DNA from 3 places in the Rhizobium sp. TRM96647 genome. Region 3 is predicted to be linked to each of the others. Evidence: predicted binding sites of a transcription regulator. Region 3 holds the regulator's gene; each other region holds the start of a gene.
What was found. Region 3 encodes LexA, which represses DNA repair genes until DNA is damaged. Its sites were predicted from a motif close to TGTTCNNNNTGTGTTCNG; they were not measured.
Positions count from the first base shown of each region.

Region 1: OCK02_RS00920 (helicase-related protein) is a predicted target of LexA. The motif match lies at 2,124-2,141, and genes of this name have one in related genera.
Region 2: OCK02_RS04375 (PA0069 family radical SAM protein) is a predicted target of LexA. The motif match lies at 5,985-6,002, and genes of this name have one in related genera.

Region 1 covers NZ_JAOXHF010000001.1:191,642-201,337, reverse strand. Annotated here, with positions in the region: gene OCK02_RS00940 (NAD(P)H-dependent glycerol-3-phosphate dehydrogenase) at 1-507, shown strand, start outside; gene OCK02_RS00935 (YciI-like protein) at 523-816, shown strand; gene OCK02_RS00930 (EVE domain-containing protein) at 822-1,253, shown strand; gene OCK02_RS00925 (class I SAM-dependent methyltransferase) at 1,267-1,914, shown strand; gene OCK02_RS00920 (helicase-related protein) at 2,303-5,470, shown strand; gene OCK02_RS00915 (RNA-binding S4 domain-containing protein) at 5,474-5,908, shown strand; gene fdxA (ferredoxin FdxA) at 6,102-6,440, shown strand; gene OCK02_RS00905 (CarD family transcriptional regulator) at 6,815-7,384, shown strand; gene OCK02_RS00900 (RNA polymerase factor sigma-32) at 7,772-8,626, shown strand; gene OCK02_RS00895 (mechanosensitive ion channel family protein) at 8,722-9,696, opposite strand, start outside.
Region 2 covers NZ_JAOXHF010000002.1:298,981-308,676, reverse strand. Annotated here, with positions in the region: gene OCK02_RS04410 (DUF2007 domain-containing protein) at 16-237, opposite strand; gene OCK02_RS04405 (polyprenyl synthetase family protein) at 341-1,357, shown strand; gene OCK02_RS04400 (tetratricopeptide repeat protein) at 1,511-3,343, shown strand; gene OCK02_RS04395 (4-(cytidine 5'-diphospho)-2-C-methyl-D-erythritol kinase) at 3,351-4,274, shown strand; gene moaB (molybdenum cofactor biosynthesis protein B) at 4,261-4,803, shown strand; gene OCK02_RS04385 (GFA family protein) at 4,837-5,250, opposite strand; gene OCK02_RS04380 (glycosyl transferase) at 5,350-5,871, opposite strand; gene OCK02_RS04375 (PA0069 family radical SAM protein) at 6,062-7,219, shown strand; gene OCK02_RS04370 (ribonuclease HII) at 7,378-8,037, shown strand; gene OCK02_RS04365 (F0F1 ATP synthase subunit B) at 8,372-8,857, opposite strand; gene OCK02_RS04360 (F0F1 ATP synthase subunit B) at 8,871-9,527, opposite strand; gene OCK02_RS04355 (F0F1 ATP synthase subunit C) at 9,606-9,696, opposite strand, start outside.
Region 3 covers NZ_JAOXHF010000007.1:296,373-306,068, reverse strand. Annotated here, with positions in the region: gene OCK02_RS15615 (D-alanyl-D-alanine carboxypeptidase family protein) at 1-887, opposite strand, end outside; gene OCK02_RS15610 (septal ring lytic transglycosylase RlpA family protein) at 1,238-2,245, opposite strand; gene OCK02_RS15605 (DUF992 domain-containing protein) at 2,762-3,295, shown strand; tRNA gene OCK02_RS15600 (tRNA-Ser) at 3,456-3,545, opposite strand; gene lexA (transcriptional repressor LexA) at 3,789-4,499, shown strand; gene OCK02_RS15590 (ComEC/Rec2 family competence protein) at 4,493-7,063, opposite strand; gene gltA (citrate synthase) at 7,366-8,655, shown strand; gene lpxB (lipid-A-disaccharide synthase) at 8,689-9,696, opposite strand, start outside.

The sequences.
Region 1 (9,696 bases), on a different contig from region 3:
GCGTCGCTGGCGCAGGCGCTGTCCGGGCCGACCTTCCGCCTCTACCCCTCGGGCGACCGGATCGGCGTGCAGCTCGGTGGTGCGCTCAAGAACGTGCTGGCGATCGCCTGCGGCATCGTCGAGGGCGCCGGGCTCGGGGATTCCGCCCGCGCGGCGCTGATTTCGCGCGGCCTGGCGGAGATGTCGCGCTTCGTCGCCGCCCATGGTGGCGACGCGACGACGGTGACGGGGCTTTCGGGCCTCGGCGATCTCGTGCTCACCGGCACCAGCCACCAGTCGCGCAACCTGCGTTTCGGCATCGAGCTTGGCCGCCACGGCAATGCGGACGGATGGTCCGGCGATCTCGTGGAGGGTGCATTTGCCGCCGGCGTCGCCTCGCGGGTTGCGGCCGAACGAAACATAGACATGCCGATCACCGACGCGGTCGCGGCGATCATCGACGGCAAGCTGGATCTGGCGACTGCGATCGGCAGGCTGATGACGCGACCGATCACCCAGGAATTCTGAAGAAAGGACATTGTGATGTTTTTTGCTCTTCTCTGCACCGACAAGCCCGGCGCACTGCAACTGCGTCTCGACACGCGGCCGGTGCACGTCGCCCACCTGACGAAGCTGAACGAAGAGGGCAAGCTTGCCTTCGCCGGTCCCTTCCTCGATGCGGACGGCAAGCCGAACGGCAGCCTCGTCGTCGTCAGGGCCGATAGTGCCGAGGCGGCGCGCGCGCTCGGCGAAGCCGATCCCTTCTTTAAGGCCGGCGTCTTCGAAAGCGTCGAGGTGAAGCCCTGGACCTGGACCTTCAACAATCCGGAGGCATAAGGCGGATGGCCTACTGGCTTTACAAGTCGGAGCCCTTCAAGTGGTCCTGGCAGATGCAGAAGGATGCGGGCGAGAAGGGCACCGAGTGGAACGGGGTGCGAAACTACCTGGCGCGCAACAACATGCGTGCCATGCAGATCGGCGACAAGGGCTTCTTCTATCATTCCAACGAGGGGCTGGAGATCGTCGGCATCACCGAGGTTTGCGCCCTCTCGCATCCTGATTCGACGGCGGGCGACGATCCGCGCTGGGACTGCGTCGACATCCGCGCCGTCTGCGACATGCCGAATCCGGTGTCGTTGAAGGACATCAAGGCGAACCCGAAGCTGGAGAAGATGTCGCTGGTCACCTCGATGCGGCTGTCCGTCCAGCCGGTGACGGACGACGAATGGATCGAGGTCTGCCGCATGGGCGGGCTCGACAAGCCGCCGCGCTGACCGGCCCGAACCCGTGCGGACCGATCCGGAGCGCTTCATCCTCGACAATACGGCCATCCTGTCGCCGCGGCACGTGCCGGAGATCAGGTTGCGGTTGGCGTCCGAGGCGCACGACCTCTGGCTGAAGACCGAGGAGGAACTGGAGGCGATCGGCCTGCCGCCGCCGTTCTGGGCGTTTGCCTGGGCCGGCGGGCAGGGGCTTGCCCGCTACCTTCTCGATCACCCCGGCGTCGTCGGCGGCCGCAGCGTGCTCGATTTCGCCAGCGGTTCCGGCCTCGTGGCGATTGCGGCGCGCCGCGCGGGGGCCGCGCGCGTGCTGGCGGCCGACATCGATCCGTGGACGGAAACGGCCGTGCGGCTGAATGCGGGGCTGAACGGCGTCGAGCTGGACTTCGAGCGACAGGACCTGATCGGGACGGATCGTGGCTGGGACGTGGTGCTGGCCGGCGACGTCTTCTATGACAGCGATTTCGCCCGGGCCCTGCTTCCGTGGTTTCGCGACCTGGCTGCGCGCGGCGCGGCCGTTCTGGTCGGGGACCCCGGGCGCTCCTATTGCCCGAAGGAGAGGATGGAGCCGCTTGCGACCTACGAGGTGCCGGTCACGCGGGCGCTGGAAGACAGCGAGGTCAAGCGGACGACGGTGTGGCGCTTCCTGCCATGAGCCGGACGCTGCATGGCCAAGCGAAAAGAATCTTAACCATATTTCACGGTGGGGCTTTACAGCATTCCGGCGTGCGGTTGTGCCTCGGCCGCAAGACTCGGCCAGCTTGCGGCCGAGATTCAGCATATGGTGGGGTAAGCTACTGGAAAACCAACATCTTGTAGGGAACAAACCCTGAATCCGAGCGAGTCTTCGTTTCGTCTCCGATTCGTTCGCAAGGTGTTCCAGGTTCTGCCGCATCGCCCGGAAATCCGGGCAATACGGTCGCCAATTCGTCGGTTGCACTTGCCATTGCGCGCGACGATGGGCATTTGTGTTGCCGGCGCGCGGGCGATGACCGGCGCCGGACGATCGATACTCTCCGAGGCATGCCTTGAACGCTGCACCGATGATATTGAGCGGCCGCGGTGTCACCGCGGTGCTCGGCCCGACCAATACCGGCAAGACCCATTACGCAATCGAACGCATGGTGGCGCATGAGACGGGCGTGATCGGCCTGCCGCTGCGGCTTCTGGCGCGCGAGGTCTATACGCGCCTGGTCGAGAGGGTCGGCCATCACAACGTCGCGCTGATCACCGGCGAGGAGAAGATCACGCCGCACATGGCGCGCTATTCCGTCTGCACGGTGGAAGCGATGCCGCGGGAGACGCGGGCCTCCTTCGTGGCGATCGACGAGGTCCAGCTTGCCGGCGACCTGGAGCGCGGCCACATCTTCACCGACCGCATCCTGCATCTGCGCGGCCGCGACGAGACGCTGCTCCTGGGTGCGGCGACGATGAAGCCGATCCTCGAGCATCTGCTGCCGGGTATAACGGTGGTGGAGCGGCCGCGCCTGTCGCAGCTCTTCTACGCCGGTTCGAAAAAGATCACGCGCCTGCCGCAGCGCACCGCCATCGTCGCGTTCTCGGCCGACGAGGTCTATGCCATCGCCGAGCTCATCCGCCGCCAGCGGGGCGGCGCCGCGGTGGTGCTCGGCGCGCTCTCGCCGCGCACGCGCAATGCCCAGGTGGGGCTCTACCAGGAAGGTGACGTCGAATATCTCGTGGCCACAGATGCGATCGGCATGGGACTCAACCTCGACGTCGACCATGTCGCCTTCGCCCAGGACCGCAAGTTCGACGGCTACCAGTTCCGCAACCTCAATCCCGGCGAACTCGGCCAGATCGCCGGCCGCGCCGGGCGGCACATGCGCGACGGCACCTTCGGCGTGACGGGTCGGGTGGATCCGTTCGAGCCGGAACTGGTCGAGCGGATCGAGGCGCATGAGTTCGATCCCGTCCGCGTGCTGCAGTGGCGCTCCAAGCGGCTGGACTTCACCTCGATCGCCACCCTGAAGGCGAGCCTCGATGCGCCGCCGGCGATTTCCGGGCTCGCGCGCGCCCTTCCGGCCGTCGACCAGCAGGCGCTGGAACATCTGGCGCGCTATCCCGACGTCAAGGACATGGCGACGGCGCCGGAGCGGGTGGAGAAGCTGTGGGAGGCCTGCGCCCTGCCGGACTATCGCCGGATCACGCCCGCCCAGCACGCCGATCTGATCTCCACCCTCTATGCCGACCTTGTCCGGCGGGGTACGGTGAACGAGGATTTCCTGGCCGAGCAGGTGCGGCGGGCCGATCGCACCGATGGCGAGATTGACACGCTTTCGGCAAGAATCGCCCAGATAAGGACATGGACCTATGTCTCGAATCGCCCGGACTGGTTGGCCGATCCGACACACTGGCAGGAAAAGACGCGGGAAATCGAAGACCGATTGTCCGACGCGTTACATGAAAGGTTGACGAAACGCTTTGTTGATCGCAGGACATCTGTGCTCATGAAGCGCCTGAGAGAGAATGCGATGCTGGAAGCCGAAATCAGTGTGAATGGGGATGTCTTCGTCGAAGGGCATCATGTGGGGCAGTTGGCCGGATTCCGGTTCACGCTTGCTTCGGGCACGGAAGGTCCCGATGCGAAGGCGGTACAGGGTGCCGCCCAGAAGGCGCTTGCGCTCGAATTCGAGGCGCGCGCCGCCCGGCTTCATGCGGCCGGCAACAGCGATCTCGCCGTCGGGTCGGACGGGACCGTGCGCTGGCTCGGCGAACCCGTCGCGCGCCTTGCCGCAAGCGAGCACATCATGCGCCCGCGCGTCATCCTGCTCGCCGACGAGCAACTGACCGGAAACGCGCGCGACCATGTCGCGGCGCGCATCGAGCGCTTCGTCAATCATCATATTGCCACCGTGCTCAAGCCGCTCGACGATCTGTCCCGCGCAGAAGACCTGCAGGGGCTGGCCAAGGGGCTTGCGTTCCAGCTGGTCGAGGCGCTCGGCGTGCTGTTCCGCCGCGATGTCGCCGACGACGTGAAGTCGCTCGACCAGGAGGCCCGCTCGTCGATCCGCAAGCACGGTATCCGCTTCGGCGCCTACCACATCTTCATGCCGGCGCTTCTGAAGCCGGCGCCGGCCGAACTGATCACGCTGCTCTGGGCGCTCAAGAACGACGGCCTGGACAAGCCCGGCTATGGCGAGTTGATCCCGGCACTGGCGGCGGGGCGCACCTCGATCGTCACCGATCCGGCCTTCGAACGCATGTTCTACAAGCTCGCGGGCTTCCGCTTCCTCGGCAAGCGCGCGGTGCGCATCGATATCCTGGAGCGCCTGGCGGACCTGATCCGTCCGCTGCTGCAGTGGAAGCCGGGCTCCGCGCCGCGTCCGGACGGCGCCTATGACGGCCGCCGCTTCACCGCCACGACGTCGATGCTCTCCATCCTGGGCGCCACGCCGGACGACATGGAAGAGATCCTCAAGGGTCTCGGCTACCGCGCCGACAGTGTGAAGGCCGAGGATGCCGCAGCCTTCCTGGCTGCCGAGGACGCCAAGCTGGCGCCGACGGCAGAGAGCGATGCCCCGGCCGCTACCGATGCGCCCGGTGACGACGCCTCCGCGGCGACGGGCGAAGCCGAGGCGGAAGGCGAAGCCGAAACGACCGTGGCCGAAGCATCGGCCGCAGCTGAGACCCCGGCCGTAACCGAAGCAACGGTTGCCAGTGAAGCTACGGTTGAAGCGCCTGCCGCCGAAGCCGAAAGTGCGGAGCCGGAGGCGGCTGCCACCGAGCCGGCCGCTGCCGAGGCGAGCGCCGAACCGGCCGCCGATGCCGCCGCATCCGAAGGCGAGGCCCCGGCGGAAGTCCGCCCGGTCCTGCTCTGGCGTCCGGGTGGCCGCAACGACCGCAGCGACAATGCCCGTCAGGGCCAGCGCGGGCATGGCGAGCGTGGCCAGGGTGAACGTCGCGGCGACCGGGGGCAACGAGCGGGTGGACGCAATGAGGGCGACAGGCGCGACGGCGACCGTCGCGACGCCCAGCGGCAGGGCGGGCGTCCCGAATTCGGGAAGGGCCGCGACGGAAAGCCGCAGGGTGGCCGACCGGACCGGAACGAGCGCAACGACCGCCCGCAGCGCGACGATCGTGGCGGCAAGCCCGCCAAGTTCGAGGCGCGTCCGCCGCGCAAGGAGAAGCCGATCGATCCGGATTCGCCCTTTGCCAAGCTCGCTGCCCTGAAGGAGCAGATGAAGAAGTAGGACATGACGGACGACGCAGACCAGCCATCGAGCGAGCGCGAGCCGGGTCAGGGACGCCAGCGCATCGACAAGTGGCTGTTCTTCGCCCGTCTTCGCAAGTCCCGCACGCTCGCGGCCAAGTCCGTCGAACACGGCGATGTCAGGGTCAACGGGCAGCCCGTCCGGCAGCCGTCGTTCAATGTAAAGCCCGGGGACACGGTCGTCGTGTCCCTCGACCGGCAGGATCGCGTCGTGAAGGTGCTCCTTCCGGGCACACGGCGCGGCCCCTACGAGGAAGCGCGCCTGCTCTACGAGGACCTGACGCCGGCTGCTCCGGCGCGTGATCGGGGCAGCCTGTTCGAGCAGGTGACGCGCGAGCGCGGCACTGGTCGCCCGACCAAGCGGGAGCGGCGGGAAACGGATGCCCTGCGTGGCCGTTTCGATCCTCCTGACGAATAGAAAACTGTCCCGCTCAGCCTTGATTTCGCGCATGGTTTATCCTTGCAAACGGGGATCAAAGTCGCTACGTCGAACCCATGGGCGGGAGCGGGATCAGCGCCGTTTGCGCGGTGCATTCCTCCGCCTGCGCCGGTCTTTCCGGCGGAAGTGACGGCCGACCGTCCTTCGGACAGGAATTTCGCTGGAGTAACTCATGACGTACGTCGTGACCGACAATTGCATTCGCTGCAAATATACGGACTGTGTCGAGGTCTGCCCGGTTGACTGCTTCTACGAGGGCGAGAACTTCCTGGTGATCCATCCCGACGAATGCATCGATTGCGGTGTCTGCGAGCCGGAATGTCCTGCCGAGGCGATCAAGCCGGATACAGAGCCGGGGCTCGACAAGTGGTTGAAGATCAACGCCGAATTTGCGCAGGTCTGGCCGAATATCACGGTGAAGAAAGACGCGATGCCGGAGGCGAAGGCCTATGACGGCGAGGAAGGAAAGTACGAGAAGTACTTCTCCGCCGAGCCCGGCCAGGGCGACTGACGCCGCCATCGTCGGGTCGCTCGAATTGGGGAAAACCGGTCAGGTCTGTCCGAAAGGGGATAGGGCAGGCTTGATGACCCATGCGAAGCAAATTATTGATTTCGGCACTTTTTTGTGGTAGGGTCGCAACACTGATCCACGTTGAGGCACTTGGTGTGCCCGAACACCACCACGAAAGCAAACGATCCCAAAGGTGCCGCTCACCCCTATAGGCAACGTCATCGTTGTCGTTCCGTGATGTGCCATCGCATTCGTTTGTGCCTTGTTGGACGGACCAGGAATGGTGCCACCCAGACGGTGTCTCCGTCTTTCCCGGGCCTTCTTGACCCGGCCCCGGCTCGCGCCGGGAGCGTTACAGGGAGTATTGGAATAGAATGACGACCCAGCAGAAGAAGTCTTCCACGCGTCACGGTTTCAAGACCGGCGAATCGATCGTCTACCCGGCCCACGGTGTCGGCCAGATCGTCGCCATCGAGGAACAGGAAGTCGCCGGCATGAAGCTCGAGCTTTTTGTCATCGATTTCGAGAAGGACAAGATGCGCCTGAAGGTTCCGGTCGCAAAGGCTGTTTCCATCGGCATGCGCAAGCTTTCCGAAACCGATTTCGTCGATCGCGCGTTGAAGGTCGTTCAGGGCAAGGCCCGCGTCAAGCGCACCATGTGGTCGCGCCGCGCGCAGGAGTATGATGCCAAGATCAATTCCGGTGACCTGATCTCGATCGCAGAGGTGGTTCGCGATCTTTATCGCGCCGAAAACCAGCCGGAGCAGTCCTATTCCGAGCGCCAGCTCTATGAAGCAGCGCTCGACCGCATGGCCCGCGAGATCGCCGCCGTCAACAAGATGTCCGAAACCGAAGCCGTCCGCCTTGTCGAGACCAACCTGAACAAGGGTCCCAAGCGCGGCAAGGCCATCGAAGAGGACGACGCCCAGGATGAGGCAGCCTGAGACGAGGCAGCCTGTAGAGGTATCCGCCTTTTCGGAACATTCAACCCGGCTGGTCTCCAGCCGGGTTTTTTGTTGGAACTTTTCTCGCGCACGCACGTTGAGGCGAATGACAATCCATGCTGGCGCGTTTGCTCTGTGTTGTTTTGTCCGAAACACGCCATCCGCGCAGGCGGAATAGTCCGGGCCGCAAAGCCTAACGATATGAAGATTGCCACTCGCTCGTGGGTCTCGAGCAGTATAGCATGTCCTCGTGCGGCCGACCGAGGGTCCGTTTGACCCGGGTCAGGTCTGCCGCCGCGAAGATCTCGCAGACGCATGCATTGTCAGGTGAATACCCTGGTCACGTTGACCGGGGATCCTTTCAATCCCGGCTCAGGGGAGACGCCAATGGCTACCACCGCCGCAGACCGTCGCATGATCAAGATCGCAATGTCGGCTCCCTATCTCGAGCGTGAAGAGGAACAGGCGCTCGCCTTCGCGTGGCGCAAGGATCATGACCAGGAGGCCCGCAATCGCATCGCCATGGCCCATATGCGCCTGGTGATTTCGCTTGCCGCGCGCTTCCGCAATTTCGGCCTGCCGTTCAACGACCTGTTGCAGGAAGGGTATATCGGCCTTCTGGAGGCTGCTGCCCGCTTCGAACCGGAACGCGAGGTTCGCTTCTCCACCTATGCGACCTGGTGGATCCGCGCCTCGATCCAGGACTACGTCCTGCGCAACTGGTCGATCGTGCGCGGTGGCACGAGTTCGGCGCAAAAGGCGCTGTTCTTCAACCTGCGCCGGCTGCGGGCCCGCATTGCGCGGGGCGATGCCCATCTCACCTCCGAATCCGTCTACCGCGAGATCGCGACCGCGTTGAAGGTCAGCCCGGCCGACGTGCGCAACATGGATGCGCGCCTTGCCTCGTCGGACGTCTCGCTGCAGGCTCCGGTCTCCGGGGGCGAGGAGAACGGTGCCAGCCATATCGATTTTCTCGCGAGCGACGCCCCCCTGCCGGACGAAGAGGTCACGGAGATGATCGACGGCGAGCGTCGCCGCCAATGGCTGCATCGGGCGCTGGAACGGCTGAACGAGCGCGAGATGAAGATCATCCGGGCCAGGCGGCTCACCGACAGCAGTTCGACCTTGGAGGAACTCGGCGCCGACCTCGGGATTTCCAAGGAACGTGTCCGCCAGATCGAGAACCGGGCGATGGAGAAGCTGCGCATTGCGCTTTGCGAAGCATCGCCCGCATTCGCCTGACTGACATCGGAAGCCGGGATCGGCGCGCCCCATGGCGCGCCAGATCAGTGGGTGTGCATTGCCGTTGAACGGCGGCGCGGGCGGAAAGCGGCGGTCTACTTCTTGCCGCCCTCGGCGGCGGCAAGGGCCGCCGCATCAGCCTGCCGCTTGTACATCGCGGCGGCGGCCGCCTCCTTTCCCTCTCCACCTGCTCCCTCTCCGCCCACCTGGAACGTCGGCTGGGCAAACGAGATATCGTTTTCCGCAAAGGCCTGCGTAATCATGGTGTAGGCGCGTCGGCGGATGGCCGTCTGCTCGCCTGTGGGCCTGGCGGTGAATCCGAAGCTGATCTCGATGCCGAATTCACCGATCTGCTCGACGCCCTTCATTCTCAGCGTCTTGATGATGTGCGGCCCGAGTTCCGGATCCTCCTGGAGCTGCTTGCCGATTTCCTTGGCCAGCTTGCCGACCTTGGCGATGTCGGTCTTGAACGGCACCCGGACGCGGAACTTGTCGATGGTCCAGTCGCGGCTGCCGTTGCGGATTGCGCCCAGTTCGCCGAAGGGCACGGTGAATACCGATCCGCGGTGATGCCTGAGCCGGATCGAGCGCAGGCTGAAGGATTCCACGACGCCGTTGTAGCTGCCGCTTTCGATCCATTCCCCTACTCGGAACGCATCGTCCATCAGGTAGAAGACGCCGCTGACGATGTCCTTGACGAGCGTTTGCGATCCGAAACCGATGGCGACGCCGAAGATGCCGGCGCCGGCGATCAGGGGGCCGATCTGGACTCCCATCTCCGCAAGGATGGTCATGGCGGCGACGCAGATCAGAACGGCTGCCAGGGCATTGCGGAAGATGGGGAGAAGCGTCCGCAGCCGGGCGCGCCGGGCCGCTTCGTCGGGCGAAACGGCAAGATCGTCGGATGCCGGCGTCAGCCTGCGGTCGATATACGCCTTTGCCAGGTGCCATGCGAGATCGACGATCAGGAGCACGACGATGCTCTTGAACAGCCCGTATACCAGCGTGCGAACGAACGGGCTGTCCGACGTGATGACGCTCGGATTGTAGTACCAGCTCAGTCCGAGCCA
Region 2 (9,696 bases), on a different contig from region 3:
GTATCGGCCCCGTCGTCACGAGCGCAACTCCGCGCCGAGCCCGGCGTCGCTGAGGATCTTGCGGGCGTCGTCTTCGCGGTCGGCCTCGACCAGCAGGCGGCGCGGCAGCATGCCGAGCGAGCCCTCGAGGATGCTCATGCCCTGGTCTGCGATCAGGCAATGAATGCCGGCATCCTTCATCAGGCTCTCAGCAAAGGAGAGCAGCACCGCGTCGTTGGTCCGGATGAGTTCGATCATTCCCTTTTCCGTCTTATTTTCGCCGGCTTGTCAATTCGCCTCTTGCTCCCGCAGCCCCCCCTTTCTATTGTCCCGCGACAGAATTGAACAGGAGTCCCCGCACGTGGGCGTCGTGATACCGCTGGACGAAGGCAAAAACAAACTGGCATCGGTAAAGCCCCTGGTGGACCTGACGAAAGCCGACATGGAGCGCGTCAACCAGTTGATCCTCTCCAAGGCCGGCTCCGACGTCCAGATGATTCCGGAGGTGGCGAACCACCTGATCTCGTCCGGCGGCAAGCGCCTGCGGCCGATGCTGACGCTCGCCTCCGCCGCGATGTTTGGCTACGAGGGCGACCATCACGTCAAGCTCGCCACCAGCGTCGAGTTCATGCACACGGCGACGCTTCTGCACGACGACGTCGTCGACGAGAGCGACCTGCGCCGCGGCAAGTCCACCGCCCGGATGATCTGGGGCAACCAGGCGAGCGTGCTGGTCGGCGACTTCCTGCTCGGCCAGGCCTTCAAGATGATGGTCGAGGTCGGCTCGCTGGAGGCGCTCGACGTACTCTCCTCGGCCGCGACCGTGATCGCCGAGGGCGAGGTGCTGCAGCTTTCCGTCGCCAAGAACATGGAGACGACCGAGGACGACTATCTCGAAGTCATCCGCGCCAAGACGGCGGCGCTGTTCGCAGCCGCCGCCGAAGTCGGCCCGATCGTCGCCAATACCGGCCGGGCGGAGCGCAATGCGCTGAAATCCTACGGCATGAACCTGGGGCTCGCCTTCCAGCTCGTCGACGACGCGCTGGATTATGGCGGCAAGGCTGCCGATCTCGGCAAGAACGTCGGCGACGATTTCCGCGAGGGCAAGATCACCCTCCCCGTCATCCTCGCCTGGCGCCGCGGCACCGCCGAGGACCGCGCCTTCTGGCGCAAGGCGATCGAGGGCGGCGAGAGCGACGAACAGAACCTCGAACATGCGCTCGGCCTGATCACCCGCTACGGCGGCCTGTCCGACACGATCGCGCGCGCGCAGCACTATGGCATGATCGCCCGTGACGCGCTCGCCCCCCTGCCGGCAAGCCCGTGGAAGTCCGCGCTCCTGGAAGTGATCGACTTCTGTATTTCCCGCGTCAGCTGATTACGAAAGATTGCGCGCCGCGGGCGATGGATTTTCTTGCCGCACCGCGCCAAAAAAGCCATTCTCTGTGGTCATGAGTCCACGCTGATTTGGACAGGATCGTGACGATCCGACGGGCGCATGCCCGCCGTCCCCCAAGTGAAAGGCACCTGCATGCGGCATTCCCTTTTCATCCGGCTTCTTTCCAGCGCCGCGATCCTTGCCGGCGTCACGCTTGCCGGCCCGTTGGCCGCAAGGGCGGAAGAGCCGGCCGCTGCCGCAGAGACCGTGACCTTCGACCCGAAAGCCGTCGATACCTTCTCGGGCGCCTTCCTGGCCGCCCGGACGGCGGACGTCGACAAGGACTACAAGACCGCGATCGAACTCTACCGGATCGCGCTGCAATTCGACCCGACCAACACCGAGGTCAAGGAGCGGCTGATGATCACGCTGCTGCTCGACGGCGAGTTCAAGGACGGCGTCAAGCTCGCCGAGGCGCTGAAGGACGATCCGGCCGTCGAGCGCATCACCACTGTCGTGCGCGGCATGGACGCCATCCGCAAGCGCGAATACCGCACGGCAGAGAAGATCCTCGTCTATAGCGGCCCGAACGACCTCGACCGCATGATGAACGGGCTGCTTCTGTCCTGGGCGAAATTCGGCGACGGCAAGGCCAAGCAGGCGCTTGCCGGCATCAGCGACCTCGACGGGCCCGACTGGTTCTCGATCTTCAAGAACTACAATGCCGGCGCCATCGCGGCCGCAGCCGGCGACAAAGACACCGCCCGCAAGCGGCTGAACGACGCCATCCTCGACCGCAACGGCGGCAGTGCCGCGCCCGACACCTTCATGCGCGCGGTGATGGCGCTGGCCCGGCTGGAGGCCCGCGAGGGCAACAAGCAGAAGGCGCTCGACGCCATCTCGGTCGGCGAGAACCTCGTTTCCAGCTATGCGCCGCTGAAGGCGCTGCGCGCCAGCATCGAGAAGGGCGAGAAGCAGGAACAGCAGGTGCGCACCGCAGCGCAAGGCGCCGCGGGCGTGCTGTTTTCCATCGGCGGCGCTTTGAACCGCGAGGGCGCGGAGGATATCGTCTCGCTCTACCTGCAGATCTCGCGCGCGCTCGATCCCGACAGCGCCGATACGCTGGTGCTGCTCGGCGGGCTTGCGGAGAGCCAGGAGAAGCCGGAACAGGCGATCGAGTTCTACCGCCAGGTGCCGGAGAATTCACCGATGCGCCGCATCTCCGAGCTGCAGCTCGGCCTGCAGCTTGCCGATCTCGGCAAGGTCGACGAGGCCAAGACCCACCTCAAGGCGCTGATCGACGAAGATCCGAAGGATATGCGCAGCTACCTCGCTTATGGCAGCGTGCTGTCGGATGCGAAGGAATACAAGGAGATGGGCGAGGTCTACGACCGCGCGGTCGAGCAGATGGGCAACGTGCCCAACCGCTCGCAATGGACGATCTACTTCCAGCGCGGCATCGCCTACGAGCGGCAGAAGAAGTGGGAGCAGGCCGAGCCGAACTTCCGCAAGGCGCTGGAGCTCAACCCGGAGCAGCCGCAGGTGCTGAACTATCTCGGCTATTCCTGGGTAGACATGAACACCAATCTCGAGGAAGGCCTCGATATGATCCGCCGCGCGGTCAGCGCCAAGCCGGACGACGGCTATATCGTCGATTCGCTCGGCTGGGCCTATTTCCGCCTCGGCCAGTATGACGACGCGGTGACCGAACTCGAGCGCGCCGCCGAGCTTCGCGCCGGCGATCCGACGATCAACGACCACCTCGGCGACGCCTACTGGCGGGTGGGACGCAAGCTGGAGGCGACCTTCCAGTGGAACCGGGCGCTGGGCCTGAAGCCGGAAGAGGCCGAGATCCCGAAGATCAAGGCGAAGATCGAAAAGGGCCTGCCGGACGAGAGCAACACGCCGCCGGCCGCGGCGCAAGCGATCGAGCAGAAGGAACCGGTCAAGGAACCCGCGCCGGGCGAGCCCGACAAGAAGTCCTGACCGCTCCATGGCTTGCGACGATGGCGCATCCGGGTTCACGCTGACGGAGCCGGCGCCGGCGAAGATCAATCTCGCGCTGCATGTCGTCGGCCAGCGCGCCGACGGCTATCACCTGCTGGACATGCTCGTGACCTTTGCCGCCTTCGGCGACCGTGTCTCGATCGCGCCCGCCGGGGCCGACCGCCTCACCCTTTCCGGCCGCTTTGCGGGGCGACTGGACGACACGCCCGGGGCCGACAATCTCGTGCTCAGGGCGCGCGACCGGCTTCGCGCGGCCCTCACCGAACGCGGCATCGCCGCTCCGCCGGTCCACCTGCACCTGGAAAAGAACCTGCCGGTCGCCTCCGGCATCGGCGGCGGCTCGGCGGATGCGGCGGCGACCCTGCGCGGGCTGCTGCGCCACTGGAACGCCGGGATCGACCGGGACCTGCTCGACGCCATCGCGCTCGATCTCGGGGCGGACGTACCGATGTGCCTCGCCTCGCGGCCGCTCGTCGCCCGCGGGATCGGCGAGGACATCGAACTGCGCGCCGACCTGCCCGCTTTTGCCATGGTGCTCGTCAATCCGCTCGTCGGCGTCCCGACGCCGGAGATCTTCCGGCGCCTGCCGGGCAAGCACAATCCGCGGCTGAAGGTACCCAAGGCCGGCACCGCCGGACCCTGCTGGCTTGCAGCCCTGCAGGCGATGCGCAATGATCTGGAGGCGCCGGCGACCGCCCTCTGCCCCGAGATCGAGACGGTCCGGCAGGCGCTTGCGGCAACCGCGCCGGTGCTCGTGCGCATGTCCGGCTCGGGGGCGACCTGCTTCGGGCTCTATCACAGCCTGGAGGCGGCCAATGAGGCGGCGCAGGCTCTGGGCGCGGCACATCCCGGCTGGTTCGTCATCGCCAGCGCGGCTTTCGAGGGAGAGGACCGCCATGGCGCGCCTTGACGAGACGAGACCATTCATTCCGCTTTCGATCGCCGTGCTCACCGTCTCCGACACCCGCACGCCTTCGGACGACCGTTCCGGCGACACGCTGGTGGAGCGACTGGAGAAGGCGGGGCACCGGCTCGCCGCCCGCGCCATCGTGCCGGACGACAGGCGGGCGATCCGCAGGCAGGTCGAAGCCTGGACCAAAGACGCGGCGATCGACGTCGTCATCACCACCGGCGGGACCGGCTTTACCGGCCGCGACGTCACCCCGGAAGCGCTGGAGCCGCTGTTCGAGAAGCGGATGGACGGGTTTTCCGAGGTATTTCACCGGATCTCCTACGACAAGATCGGCACCTCGACGATCCAGTCGCGCGCCACCGGCGGCGTGGCGAACGCCACCTTCATATTCGTCCTGCCCGGCTCGCCCGGCGCCTGCCGCGATGCCTGGGACGGTATCCTCGAGGCCCAGCTCGACTACCGGCACATGCCGTGCAATTTCGTCGAGATCATGCCGCGGCTCGACGAGCACCTGAAGCGCAAATAGGCGAAAGCGCCCGCCGCCGGCGCGGTTTCCGCTTCAGAACCACAGGTCGCGGACGCAGCGGCCGTCCCGCGGCAGATCGTCGAAGCTGTCCAGCCCGTCGAAGTGATCGATCGGCAGGTGCGCGACCGCCTCGGGGGCCGCGAGACGGACATTGACCGCCATGCGCCGGCGCCCGTCCGGATCGAGGCTCAGCCCCCGCCAGCAGAGGACGCAGGCGCAGGTCGGGCAGAAGCGGATCTCCAGCGAGGGCCTGCTCCCCATGCGGGTGAAGGCGCTGGTGGTGCCGTGGAGGCGGATGCGCCCGTCCCCGCCGTCGTCCCCATCGAAGTCATAGGCCCAGAGCGCACCGTAGCGGCGACACAGGGTGCAATTGCACGCCGTGACCGGTCCCGGATCACCCGTCATCGTCCAGTGTGCTCCCTCGCAGTGACACGTGCCAATCAGCATCCGCACCTCCCGCGGTTCGAAGCGACGCCACAACCGGCCGACATTGTCCGCTCAATTTTAGCGTTATCAAGACCCGGCCTGCTCGGCCGGGGGCAGACTCTAGTCGCGCATCGCGCGGACCGCCCAGGCGGGAACGATCTCGGCGACGAGCTTGCGGGCGGCGAGGCCGGTGGCGAGTTCGTCCAGCTTCATGCCCTTGCGCACGATCGCGCAGGCCTGCCGCTTGGACACGAGCAGGCCGCATTCGAGCGGCGGCCGGCGCTCGACGAGGCGGCGCATGAACGGCCGGCGATGGTTGCGCGATCCGGCAAAGCGCGCCGGACCCTTGTTCAGCGCAACGTGTTCGGAGACCGCATCGACCCAGCCAAAGAGCGGCCGCGCGCCGGGCTCCAGCAAAAGCAGCCAGTCGCCGCGGGCGGAGCGTACGATCTCCTCCACGCTCCACTCGGTCATGAAGCGGCAGCCGGCCGCATCCGCGACCTGGGACGAACCGTCGTCCGAGCCGTGGTCGAGCACGATCACGTCGCGCACGATGCCCTCCACGGCGCCCGCCACCAGCGCGGACAGGGTCTGCGCCAGCTCGGGTTCGTTGTCTCGGCTTTCCATGATGACCGTCAGCATGGCTGACCCTTACCGCATCGCAACACCCAGCGCCACTGGCAACAAACGCATGGATTGCACTTAGTGGTAGTAGATTGGTCGCTTTCGCACCCGGATCGTGCCGCCCTCCATTTTGTTCTTGAATTGTTCTCTTTTCCCCGTTAGGAATAAAGTCATTGAAGGGGAGACGATTCCCCTGCGGAGAACCCCGATGGCAGACCTGTCCAGTCTCAGGCAGGGCGCGCTTGCGCCCGCCAATACGGTCGACATTGCCGATGCGCTGGTGGCGCAGAGCGGCCTGAGGATCGACATCGACCGCCGTCGCGGGCGCGGCGCCGGGATGAACTTTTCCGGCCGTTTCGAGCAGCAGGTGCGCGAGCGCTTCGACGACGGCTGGCAGACGCTCGAGGACCTGCCGCCCTTCAAGACCGAAGTGCAGGTCGAAAAGCCGCGCAGCATCATCACCCGCAACGAGTCCCCCGACATTCCCTTCGACCGCTCGGTCAATCCCTATCGCGGCTGCGAGCACGGCTGCATCTACTGCTTCGCCCGGCCGACGCATGCCTTCATGGGGCTTTCGGCGGGGCTCGACTTCGAAGCGAGGCTCTTTGCCAAGCCGGACGCGCCGAAACTTCTGGAACGCGAGCTCTCGAAGCCCGGCTACAAGCCGCGGGTGATCGCCATCGGCACCAATACCGATCCCTACCAGCCGATCGAAAAGGAATGGCAGATCATGCGCCAGATCCTGGAGGTGCTGGAGACGGCCAACCATCCGGTCTCGATCGTCACCAAGTCGGCGCTGATCATGCGCGACATCGACATTCTCGCGCGCATGGCCAGCAAGGGGCTCGCCTGGGTCGGGCTGTCGGTGACGACGCTCGACCGCAAGCTGGCCCGCAGCATGGAGCCGAGGGCCGCGACCCCGTCGCGGCGGCTGGAGGCGATGCGCGCGCTTTCGGAAGCCGGCGTCCCCGTCAGCATCATGGTGGCGCCGATCATTCCGGGGCTGAACGACCACGAGATCGAGAAGATCCTCGATTCCGGCAAGGCGGCCGGCGCGCAGGAGGCGAGCTATGTGCTCCTGCGCCTGCCGCTGGAGGTCAGTCCGCTGTTCCGCGACTGGCTGCTGCGCGAGTATCCGGACCGCTACCGCCACGTCATGTCGCTGGTGCGCTCGATGCGCGGCGGCAAGGACTACGACGCCGAGTTCGGCAAGCGGATGAAGGGCGCGGGTCCCTATGCCTGGCAGATCGCGCGCCGCTTCGAGCTGGCGTCGAAGCGACTGGGACTGGTGCGGACACGGCGGAACCTTTCGGCGGACCTGTTCGTGCCGCCATCGGGCAGCGGGGTGCAACTGTCGCTGTTGTAGCACCGTGCCGCGACGGGCGCGGCGCCTCCTGACGAGGTTCGGGGCACGTTGCCCTTTCCATTCGACATTGCCCTGTCCCCCTCGCAATGTCGACGTTCCCGGGTGCCGCCTCGCCCGGGGACTTGCGGGGAATCGGTCGGCCGTGCGAAGTTCGCCGCATGAAACGCCGCGCGACGACCGATTCCCCCCTTCTCTTCGACCTTCCCGCCGGACCCGATTTCTCGATGGAGCTTTCGGCGCGCCGGGCCGGCCAATGGCCGGTGGCCGGTGCCGACGAGGCCGGGCGCGGACCGCTGGCCGGCCCCGTGGTCGCCGCCGCCGTCGTGCTCGATCCGGACAGGATCCCGGACGGGCTGCGCGATTCCAAGCAGCTGTCGGCCGTGAAGCGCGAGGCGCTGTTCGTGCAGATCCTTGCGACCTCGGTCGTCTCCGTCGCCTCCAGCAGCGCGCGCCGGATCGACAAGACCGACATCCGCAAGGCCAGCCTCGATGCCATGCGCCGGGCCGTCTGCGGCCTGACGGTCCGCCCGGGGCTGGTGCTGACCGATGGGCTCGACGTTCCTCCGGGGCTCGCCTGCGCCGGGCGTGCGGTGGTGAAGGGCGATGCGCGGGTCCTGTCGATCGCCGCCGCCTCCATCGTCGCCAAGGTCGTGCGTGACCGGATGATGGCCTGCGCCGACAACAGCTATCCCGGCTACGGCTTCGGCACCCATGCCGGCTACGGCACCGAGCGCCACCGCGACGCGATCGGCACCCTCGGCCCCTGCAACCTGCACCGCATGAGCTTCCGCCCGTTCCGCCCGGACGCCTCGGAATAAGCAGGCGCGCTGCCTGGCCTGAGGCAGATCCCAATCCGCCACATTCGTCCTTCGACGGTTCCTGAACACAGTCTTCGAGCCGTTGAGCGCCAGCCCATGCCGCGGCACCGCCGGAGGCCTACGCGACACGTCTGCCGCATCAACCTCATCGGCGAAATCCGCCATGCCACATCGACGACCGGCCACCTGCACGGGAAGCCGCAGGATCGGCGCGTGAATGCCAGATGCCACGCGCCCGATGAAGGCTCTCGAAACACAAGCCCTTGCCAGCGTCCGCAACGAAAAAAGGCCGGATCGCTCCGGCCTCATTTCATTTGCAGGCTTCGGGCGAACCTCAGTTCAGCCGTGCCTTGACCTCCGAGACGGCCTTGTCGAACAGCGACTTGCCGATCTCCGCGTCCTTCTTGGCCGCCAGCACGGTCTCTGCCGCGCCGATGGCGAGATCGACGGCGGCGGAGCGGACGGCATTGATGGCGTCGGCTTCGGCCTGCTTGATCTTCTGTTCCGACAGCGCCGTGCGGCGTGCCACGTATTCTTCCGTCTTCTGCTTGGCCTCGGCAGCCAGTGCCTCGGCCTCGCGCTGGGCGACGGCGACGATCGAGGCGGCCTCGGCCTCGGCTTCCTTGCGCTTGCGCTGGTATTCGGCGAGCAGGCTCTGGGCCTCCTCGCGCAGGCGCTTGGCCTCGGCGAGATCGTTGGAGATCTTCTCGGCCCGCTGGTCCAGCGCGCTGCCCATCATGGCCGGAACCTTGAGATAGGCGATCAGGACCAGGAACAGGACGAGGCCGACGAAGGCGTAGAAAGTTGCATCAAATGCCATGGTCGTCCGCTCCTTACTTCGCCGCGGCCTTCACCGCAGCCGAGATCTCGGCCTTGGTGGTCTTGCCGCCGATCAGTTGCTCGACAACGGCGGCGGCGGTTTCCTCGGCGATCGCGCCGACGTCGGCAAGCGCCTTTTCCTTGATCCCGGCGATGCGGGTCTCGGCGGCGGCGATCTTGCCGTTGAGGCTTTCCTCGTTCTTCAGGCGCTCGGCGTCGGCCTTGGCCTTGGCGGCTTCGCGCGCCTCGGTGGCGATGACGTTGCCCTTGGCGCGGGCGTCCGCCAGTTCCTTTTCATAGGTCGAGATCGCGTTGTCGGCCTCGGCCTTCAGGCGCGAGGCCTCGTCGAGATCCTGGGCGATGCGGTCGTGGCGCGTCTCGAGGATCGAGCCGATGCGCGGCACGATGACCTTGGACATGACCAGGTAGAAGATACCGAAGGTGATCGCCAGCCACAGGAGCTGGGAGGGGAAGGTCGAGGCGTCGAAGGGCGGGAAGACGCCGCTTCCGTGCTCTTCGCCATGCGCGACCCCCGTTTCGGTGTGCAGTTCGCCAGCCGGGGCGGCGCCATGCGCATCACCTGCCGGAGCGGCGTCGTGCGTCTCCGTCGTGGTCTCGGCCTGAGCGATCTTGAATGGGATGGACTCGGCCTTGGCCGCGGTCGCAGACATGCTCACCTCCAGGTGCACTCAAATATCAAGCGGACCACGGCTCCTGAGAGAGAGCCGTGGTCCGGTCTTCGAGCCGTATCAGACGGCGAAGAGCAGCAGCAGAGCGATGAGCAGCGAGAAGATGCCCAGAGCTTCCGTAACGGCGAAGCCGAATACGAGGCGGCCGAAC
Region 3 (9,696 bases):
CCATAGACGCTGGCCTCCGCAATGGTGTCGCCGGCCTTGAAGAGCGTCTTCGACCCGAACGCCGTCATGCCCCAGTCGATCATCCGCCGGGCCTCGTCGATCCGCTCCTTCTCGCTGGCAATCCCGGCCAGCGCCAGATACAACCGGCGGCCGTCGCGCTGCACCGACGCCAGAAGGCCGTAGCCGCTGTCCTCGGCAAAGCCGAGCACCAGCCCGTCGACGCCGATGTTCATGCCGACCAGCGGGTTCCGGTTGCGCTGCCGGATCTTGTTCCACTCGAATTCCGGCTCGGAATAGTAGCGGTAGTATTCCGGATAGGTGTCCCTCAGATGGCGCCCGAGTGTCACGAGATCCTGCATGCTGACCTTGTTGCCCGGGTCCGGCAGGCCGGTGGCGTTGGCAAAGTGCGATTGCGAAAGCCCCAGCGCCCTCGCCTCCTCGTTCATCCGTGCGGCAAAGGCTGCCTCCGAGCCGGCCATGCCTTCGGCCAGGATGATGCAGGCATCATTGGCGGCCTGCACGGCGACGCCGCGGATCAGGTCCTGCACCGAAACCTGCGACTTCAACGCTGCGAACATCGTCGCCGTGCGCGACGGCGCCCCGCCGGTCCGCCAGGCGTGTTCGGACACCGAATAGGTCGTCTCGAGCGCGATCTCGCCCGCCCGCAACGCCTTGAAGACGACGGCCAGCGTCATCGCCTTGGCCAGCGAAGCTGACGTGACCGGCTCGCCTTCCTTGCGCGAAAAGAGGATCGTCCCCGTCCCGGAATCGATCAGGTAGGCCTGCCTGGCCTTGGTATCGAAGGCACCGGAGAGCTGTGACTGTGACCAGGCGGTCGATGTCAGGATCAGCGAGAGGACGAGGACGGCGATCGATCGGAAGGACATGGAGACTCCGGCATTTGTCCTAAAGTCCTACACATCCATCCGTTCGGCAAGCAACCGTCCGGGCGTTTGTCTCACGGGATTTATACCAACCTGCAGTGATATTGACCGATTGCGTGGGACCGCCTGCGGTCATCCGGCGAGGAGCATACCGCAGAGCGATGCCTCAGCATCGGTCGAGGATTGCGACGCTGCCGGTGGCCGACAGACGGCCCACCCGGAGGGCCGGGCGCTTTTGGACTGCGGACGGCGTCGAAAATCCTCGCCGGACCGAGAGGTCCGACTGCGGTTTCCTCCTGGCCGCAGGCCAAAATCGCTCCGGCGCAATCGGTCAATATCAGTGCAGGTTGGTATTAGTCGCTGCCGGAGAGCAGCACGAGCGAGCCGTCCTGACGCAGGACGGCATCGAAGGCCTCGACCGATCCGCCGGCGGCCGGGGTTTCGGCATAGGCGGCCGCAAAGCTCGCCCCGTCTCCATGGCGCGGCACGAAATCCGGACGTTCGCCGGGGATCGGGCCGATCTCCGGCAACATGGCGAACCCGTCCATCGCGGAAAACGCCGCACTGGCCGGCGCCTGCTCCGCCAGCGCCGTCATGGCCGAACCCGCCTCGCCCGCGCTTGCCCGCTCGGCAAAGGTCGGGATCGCCGGCAGGCTGTCCGCCATCGGTGCCGCCGAGGCGACCATCACGCCGGTCGCAATCTGGCCGCCCGGATCGACCGCGGGAACGCGCGATCCCTTCGGCACGTAGGAAGCCATCAGATAGGGCATGTCGTGGCCGTCGAGCCGGGCCTTGCCGACATACTGGACACGAACCTTGGCGGTTCCCTTGCCCTTGACGTCCAGCATCTCCGCCGTCTTGGAGGACACGTCGATGATCCGGCCATGCGAATAGGGCCCGCGGTCGTTTACCCGCACGATGACGGAGGTGCCGTTCTCGAGATTGGTGACGCGGGCATAGCTCGGCAGCGGGAAGGTCGGATGGGCGGCGGAGAGATGGTACTTGTCGTAGATTTCGCCATTGGCCGTCTTGCGGCCGTGGAAGGCAGAGCCATACCAGGAGGCGAGCCCGACCTTGTCGTAGTCAGGATCCTCCTGCGGCTTGTACCACTTGCCGCGCACCTTGTAGGGCTTGCCGACCTGATAGCGTCCGCCCCCCTTGGGGACCGCCTGCCCTTCCTGGACGACGCGCGGGCTGGCCTTCACGCCGTATTCGGACTCGGCGAAATATTCCTTGCTCCGACCCGCCTTCTTCGCCGTCTCGCTCGTTGTGTTGCAGCTCGCCAGGCCGGCGCAGACGACCGGAATGGCGACGAGCCGGAAAGCAGTGCGCGCGCCCGCCGAGAAGAAACCGAAATTCATATGTCCCACGCCGCTCGTGTCCCTGACGCCACCGTTCGCGATCGTCTGTCCTGCGATCGCCCCCTCGATAGCGCTCCGTTCAAAACATAATATTAATCATGACCTCAAAATGGCGAAAATGCGGTTCTCCCCGCGCGGAAACGGCGCAACAGAAGAACTAAACTTCCGCATGGTTAATGAAGGGATAATTCAGGGGCGCCCTGCCACCTCTCCTTCCTTCTACTTCATGGCCGGCCGAACCATGCCGGCAAGGTCTTTACGATCCACTTCGAAGTCCCGCGGATAGACGCACCGCTGCCACCCGATATCTGGTTTTCCGGCAACGATCCGAGGATTGTTGATGGCGGAAGGGCAAGCTGCCTATGCCGTTGAATCGCCTCATTGAAGGCCGAACCCATGGGCCGACGGATTCGTCATTGTGGAACCTCGGCAACGGACAGGTGTTCCTGAAGGCCAACCGAGCGACCACGAGAAGGAGGGCGCGTCGATGAGCGCGCCCGAAACAGGAGAAAGCATATGAAAAAGACCTTTGCCATTGCAGTGATGACCACGGCAGTCGCGGCGTCCGGCCTGACGGCCGCCCGTGCCGCCGACATGGTGCCCGCACCGGAAGCGCCTGTGGTCGCCCGCTCGGAGGCGCGCGACGGCGTCCGCATCGGCTATCTCGACTGCCGGATCGGCGGCGGCGCCGGCTATGTGCTCGGCTCCGCCAAGGAAGTCGATTGCGCCTTCGTCACCACGATGGGCAGCGAACCGGTCGATCACTACCAGGGCCAGATCCGCAAGCTCGGCGTCGACCTCGGCTTCACCACGCAGGGCCGCCTCGTCTGGGCGGTGCTCGCGCCGACCGCCGGCTACCACCAGGGCTCGCTCGGCGGCGTCTACCAGGGCGCCACGGCGGAAGCGACCGTCGGCGCCGGCGTCGGCGCCAACATCCTCGTCGGCGGCACCTCCGGCTCCATCCACCTGCAGACCGTCAGCCTGACCGGCCAGATCGGCCTCAACATCGCAGCGACCGGCACGTCGATGACGCTGAACTCGGTCAACTGACACCCATGTTCCCGGGCGCCCTGCCATCCCGGCGGGGCGTCTACCTCCGCCTCGCGCCTCGCTATTCAGCCATCAGGGAAGCCCGGACGTTTGCGCCACAGACGTTCCGAGATGAAGACTGAAGAGCAAGCGGGAGACAAGGAATGAATTTTGCGGCAGATGGCGGAAGAGGTGGGATTCGAACCCACGGTACGGTTTCCCGCACGCCGGTTTTCAAGACCGGTTCCTTAAACCACTCGGACACTCTTCCAACAAGCTGCGCAACCATATCCTGCTGCATCAGCCGTCTTGTGCACCCGCGCCGGGGCACGGCGCTTTATAGCCGTTCATGGCAGGCCGTCAACGTGTTCAGTCGCATCCGGCACAGGTCAACCCGTGCCCTTGGCAGCCCACATTCATTGCCGACCTTCACGGAATTTTAGCCACTTGCGGAACACAAATGGAACAGATAGTGTTTGTTCCGTATTTGTTTCACGATTCTGGGTGACGAGCCATGCTGACCCGCAAGCAACAGGAACTGCTTCTGTTCATCCACGAGCGGATGAAGGAAACGGGGATACCGCCGTCATTCGACGAGATGAAGGATGCGCTCGACCTGGCGTCGAAATCCGGCATCCATCGGCTCATCACCGCGCTCGAGGAGCGCGGCTTCATCCGCAGGCTGCCCAATCGCGCCCGCGCGCTCGAGGTCATCAAGCTGCCGGAGGCCTATTCGCCGAGCCTCAAGGCGCGGCGCGGCTTCTCGCCATCGGTGATCGAGGGCAGCCTCGGCAAGGAAAAGCCTGCGCCGGAACGGCCGCAGGCTCCGGCGTCCGAGAGCTCGGTCGCCGTGCCGGTGATGGGCCGGATCGCTGCCGGCGTGCCGATTTCCGCCATCCAGAACAACACCCACGATATCTCCGTGCCGGCGGAAATGCTGGGCGGCGGCGAGCACTATGCGCTGGAGGTCAGGGGTGATTCGATGATCGAGGCGGGCATTCTCGACGGCGACACGGTGATCATCCGCAATGCCGGGACGGCCAACCCCGGCGACATTGTCGTGGCCCTCGTCGACGACGAGGAGGCAACGCTGAAGCGCTTCCGCCGCAAGGGCGCCTCGATCGCGCTGGAGGCTGCCAACCCGGCCTACGAGACCCGGATTTTCGGCCCCGACCGCGTCAAGATCCAGGGCAAGCTGGTCGGGCTCATTCGTCGCTATCATTGAGCTTCGGCATCGTCTTCCGGATCCTGGAAGCGGTCATCCCGGAAACTGTCTGTGCGCCAGTCGTAGAGGCGATGCCGGTTCCAGGGGCGATGAAGCTGGACGACCGCCTGCGTTGTGATGATGCCGTGCCCTGTCGCGACGGTATCGTTTGCCGGTGCCATCTCCAGGGCGCCGGTGAGGCGAAGGCTGTGTGCACTGATCAACCGGGCTCCGCTGGCGCAGCCGCCCTCGCGGCGATGGCGGGGGGCGACGACGATATCGGCACTGTCGCACGCGGCTCCCAGATGGGCCGGATCCTCCAGCCAGACCACCCGCCAGTCCGCAGCGGTGACGCCGACGCACCACGCCTGCCGGCGGCAGGCGAATCGCTTCTGCCGGGCGGCCAGGGTGAAGTCCGCGGCGAGTGCTTCCTTCGCGGCGCCGGTGTTGACATGATACGTCCCGGTTCCCTGCGAGACGGAAGATAAGACCGGACGGGGCAGCGCTGCATGCGACGGGGCCGCTTGTCCGTCACCCGCACGCCCGGCCGTGCCCCTTCGCCGTTCGGTCGTTGACCGCGCCGGGCTTCCCCGATCGCTCTCCCCGCCGCCCAGCATCAACGGCGCCATATGGTCCTCGAAGCGCAGGGCATAGCGCCACTGGTCGTAGATAAAACCGGGCGGCCGCCTGCGATTGGTGGCGGCCGTGCGACCGTCGACGAGCGCCACCAGCGCGCCGTCTTCGGAGACCAGCAACTGCGGTGCGGGCCGTGCCGGCGCAAGGGCCGCCACGGCGACGCCGGCGGCAAGGGGCAGGACGGCGAGCGCGGCGAGCCGCGTCCTGAACAGGCAGGCGAGCCCTCCGCCCGCAGCCAGAAGCGCGAAGGCAAGCGGCGAAAGGCGGCCGGTGACGATCTCGCCGCCCCATCCCGAGACCCAGTTCGCCATGACGATCATGGCTTCGATGCCTTTGCACATGATCGTCAGCGCAAGCCCTTCGAGCCCCAGCGGCATCAGCAGCATGGCGATCACCCCCATCGGCATGACGACAAAGGAGATGACCGGCATGGCCAGGAGATTGCCGGCAAGGCCGTAGGCCGGGATCCGGTGGAAATGGCCGAGGGAATAGACCAGCGTTGCCAGCCCGCCGATGACCGACGACAGGAGGAGCCCGGCCGTAAAGCCGGACGCGTGCTGCATCAGCCGCAGTCCGCCGGCGGACGGCCCCGTGCGGGAGACACCGCGGTCCCGCCATGCCGCATAGCCGGCCACCAGCCCGAGCGTCGCCGCATAGGACATCTGGAAGCCCGGTCCGGTAACGGCAGAGGGCGTGACAGCCAGCAGGACGATCGCCGACAGGGCGATGTTGCGCAGGCTGATGGCGGTGCGGTCGACCAGTACGGCCACAAGCATGACGACGATCATCAGCCAGGAGCGGACCGCCGACACGGCGCCGCCGGAAATCAGGATGTAGAGGGTCACGGTCACCAGCCCGCCGGCGGCTGCGAATTTCTTGATCGGGTATCGTTCCGCCGCCCCCGGCAGCAGCGACAGGGCCAGCCGCGCACCGACGAGAAACGTGCCGGCGGCCAGCACCATGTTCAGGCCGGAGATCGCCAGCACATGCGCGAGCCCTGCCCGGCGCAGCGCCTCGACCGTATCCGGGCTGATCCCCCGCTGCTCGGCCGTGACGAGGGCGGCCGCGATGGCACCCGCGTCGCCGCCGATCTGGTCGCGGATCCGTGCCGTCAGCGCGCCGCGCCACGCCGCGACGGTCTCGCGCGCATGCGCAAGCCAGGAGACGTCACTGGCCGCCTCACTCAGCACGACCGCGGCAGGTTTGCCATAGAAGTAGCCGATCGCGCCGGTGCCGGCGAAGTAGGCGTCAAAGGCGAAGTCGTTCAATCCCGGCAGGGCTGCGCCCGAGGGCGGGCTGAGGCGGGCGCGGCCCGAAATCCCGCCTCCGACCGCGATCGGCGCATGCGGGCTGCGCGCCACGAGGTTGACCACGTCCGGCGGCCGGCGCAGGGCTGGTTCGCGGGTGGCAAGGACGGCGACGCGGTAGCGCATCCGCCCGCGCTCGTCGGCCTCGCCGTAAAGTACCCTTCCGGTGATCGTCGTCGTCACCGGCTGGTCGAAGATCGCTGTCGACAACCGCGCCGTCTCGACGGCCGCGAGCGTCATCCCGGCGACGAACAGGAAGGCCGTGCGCGCCGCCACGGCAAGGAGACCGCTGCGATGCCGGGTCCAAAAGGCAAGGATCGCGCTCGCGGCGAGCAGGGCCGCGAGCAACAGCGGCGGCAGGTCGCGGGGAAGCGCGTACCATGCCCAGACCCCTGCCCCGAGCACGACGGGCACGAACAGGAACGGCGTCCCGTGGTCGCGCTCGCTCTGCCAGGCCGTCGCGAAAGACGCGCTTGCGAGCGTGAGGTTCCGGGACAGCCGCAGGGCCAGCGTTCGCCGGAAAACACCCCTTGGAAGCGTCGGAAAAGCCCTGGCAAACGTGGTCGCAGCCGGTGACGCCACGGAGGCTGTCTCCGGCACTGCGACACGGTGCTCGACCTCGCTGGCAGTCCCCCTTCCCATATGAACGATCCCGGCGGCAGACACCCCGATATTGCAACTTACGATTTTGCAAGGCAATCCCGATTCCGTGCCCGCATGACCGTCGTTTCCGGAAAGAATGCGCCCTCCATAATTATTCCGCCTCACCCATAAGTTGCTTGCAACTGGCGCGGAAGAGTAGATATTGCGATCCGGAATGTCGGATTTTGCATTGCACAACCATGCCTTTCGTCTTGCTTGGCAGGGCGTCGCAAATGGGTTAGCAAAGCGGCACCGCCGAGTTCGGGCACGCCCAGTGCCCTCATAAATCAATGGAGGTCCTCATGACGGGAAAGAGCGCGGACGTCACGATCAGTGACAAGACGGTGGAGTTGCCACTGCGAACGGGGACCATCGGGCCTTCGGTCATGGATATCGGCACGCTCTACAAGCAGACCGGCGCTTTCACCTACGACCCCGGCTTCACGTCCACGGCCTCCTGCGAATCCAAGATCACCTATATCGACGGTGACGAAGGCGTGTTGCTGCACCGCGGCTACCCCATCGAGCAACTGGCCGAGCACGGCGATTTTCTCGAGGTCTGCTACCTGCTGCTCTACGGCGAACTGCCCACCAAGGCGCAGAAGGACGACTTCGACTACCGCGTCACCCATCACACGATGGTGCACGAGCAGATGTCGCGCTTCTTCACCGGCTTCCGCCGCGATGCGCATCCGATGGCTGTAATGTGCGGTTGCGTCGGCGCGCTGTCGGCCTTCTATCACGACAGCACCGACATCACCGATCCGCACCAGCGCATGGTTGCATCGCTGCGCATGATCGCCAAGATGCCGACGATCGCCGCCATGGCCTACAAGTACCATATCGGCCAGCCCTTCGTTTATCCGAAGAACGATCTCGACTACGCCTCGAACTTCCTGCGCATGTGCTTCGCCGTGCCTTGCGAGGAATACGTCGTCAATCCGGTCCTGGCGCGCGCCATGGACCGCATCTTCATCCTGCACGCCGATCACGAGCAGAACGCGTCCACCTCGACGGTCCGCCTCGCCGGTTCGTCGGGCGCCAACCCGTTCGCCTGCATCGCCGCGGGCATCGCTTGCCTGTGGGGCCCCGCCCATGGCGGCGCCAACGAGGCAGCGCTCAACATGCTGGCCGAGATCGGTTCGGTCGAACGCATCCCGGAATACGTCGCCCGCGCCAAGGACAAGAACGATCCGTTCCGCCTGATGGGCTTCGGCCACCGCGTCTACAAGAACTACGATCCGCGCGCGCGCATCATGCAGAAGACGACGCACGAGGTTCTGGGCGAGCTCGGCATCAAGGACGACCCAATGCTCGAAGTCGCGATGGAACTGGAGCGCATCGCGCTGACGGACGAATACTTCATCGAGAAGAAGCTCTACCCCAACATCGACTTCTATTCCGGCATCACGCTGAAGGCGCTCGGCTTCCCGACCACGATGTTCACCGTGCTGTTCGCCCTGGCCCGCACCGTCGGCTGGATTGCCCAGTGGAACGAGATGATCGAGGATCCCGAACAGCGCATCGGTCGTCCGCGCCAGCTCTATGTCGGCGAGCCGAAGCGGGACTACATCCCGGTTTCCAAGCGCTGAGACGGAAGCGACGGATACAGGAAGAAAGCCCGGTCAGAACAGGCCGGGCTTTTTCTCTTTCAGAAGGGCGAGGATCACATCGGCCGCCCTGTCGCCGGGGGCGCGCACCTCCTGCATGCGGTCGTGGACGAGATCGAAGCCCTCGACCATCGCCTGGCGCTGCAGAGTGGAATGGGAGAGCTGAACGGCCCAGCGGGCGAGGCAACCGGGGCGAACGGCCTCGTTCAGATACTCCGGGATCACGGCATAGTCGGCGATCAGGTTGGGCAGCGCCCCCGTCCAGGTCTTGATCTTTTTCGCCATCAGCCGCGCGATCCAGTCGACCTTGTAGCAGGAGACGACCGGCACCCGCGCCAGCGCCAGTTCGAGCAGGACGGTTCCGGACGCAGCGATGGCCACGTCCGCGTCCCGAAAGGCCGGCCACTTTTCAGACGCAGAAACTGTCACTGCGGGCTTTTCCGGCCAGTCGACCAGAAGGTCGCGAACCAGTGCCTCCTGCCGGGGAACGGTCGGCAGGCGGAACTCGAACGGTACGGGCCCGGCGGAGAGTTCGGCCATCACATCCTTGAAGGCCGGCAGCAACCGCGTGATTTCGCCGGCGCGCGAGCCGGGAAGAAGCAGGCAGACGCGCCGTTCGCCGCTTCCGAGCGGCGGCACCTTCTTCTGCAGTTGCGCCGCCCGCACCGCCCTCACCTCGGGATCGCCGGCGAGCCTGTGGCCGACATAGGTGGTCGGCGGCCCATTCAGGCGCTGCATCACGGCTGGCTCGAACGGCAGTACGGCAAGCACGTGGTCGACATAGGCGCGCATGCGCGGCGCGCGCTCCTCCTTCCACGCCCAGACGCTGGGGCAGACATAGTTGACTACCGGCAAATCCGGCAACTGCCTGCGGACCCGCCGGGCGACACGGTGAGTGAAATCGGGACTGTCGATGATGACGAGCAGGTCGGGCTTTTCGGCAACGATCGCCGCCGCCGTCTCGCGGATCCGCCGGAGCAGCTTCGGCAGCTTCGCCAGCACCTGCGAGAAACCCATGATCGA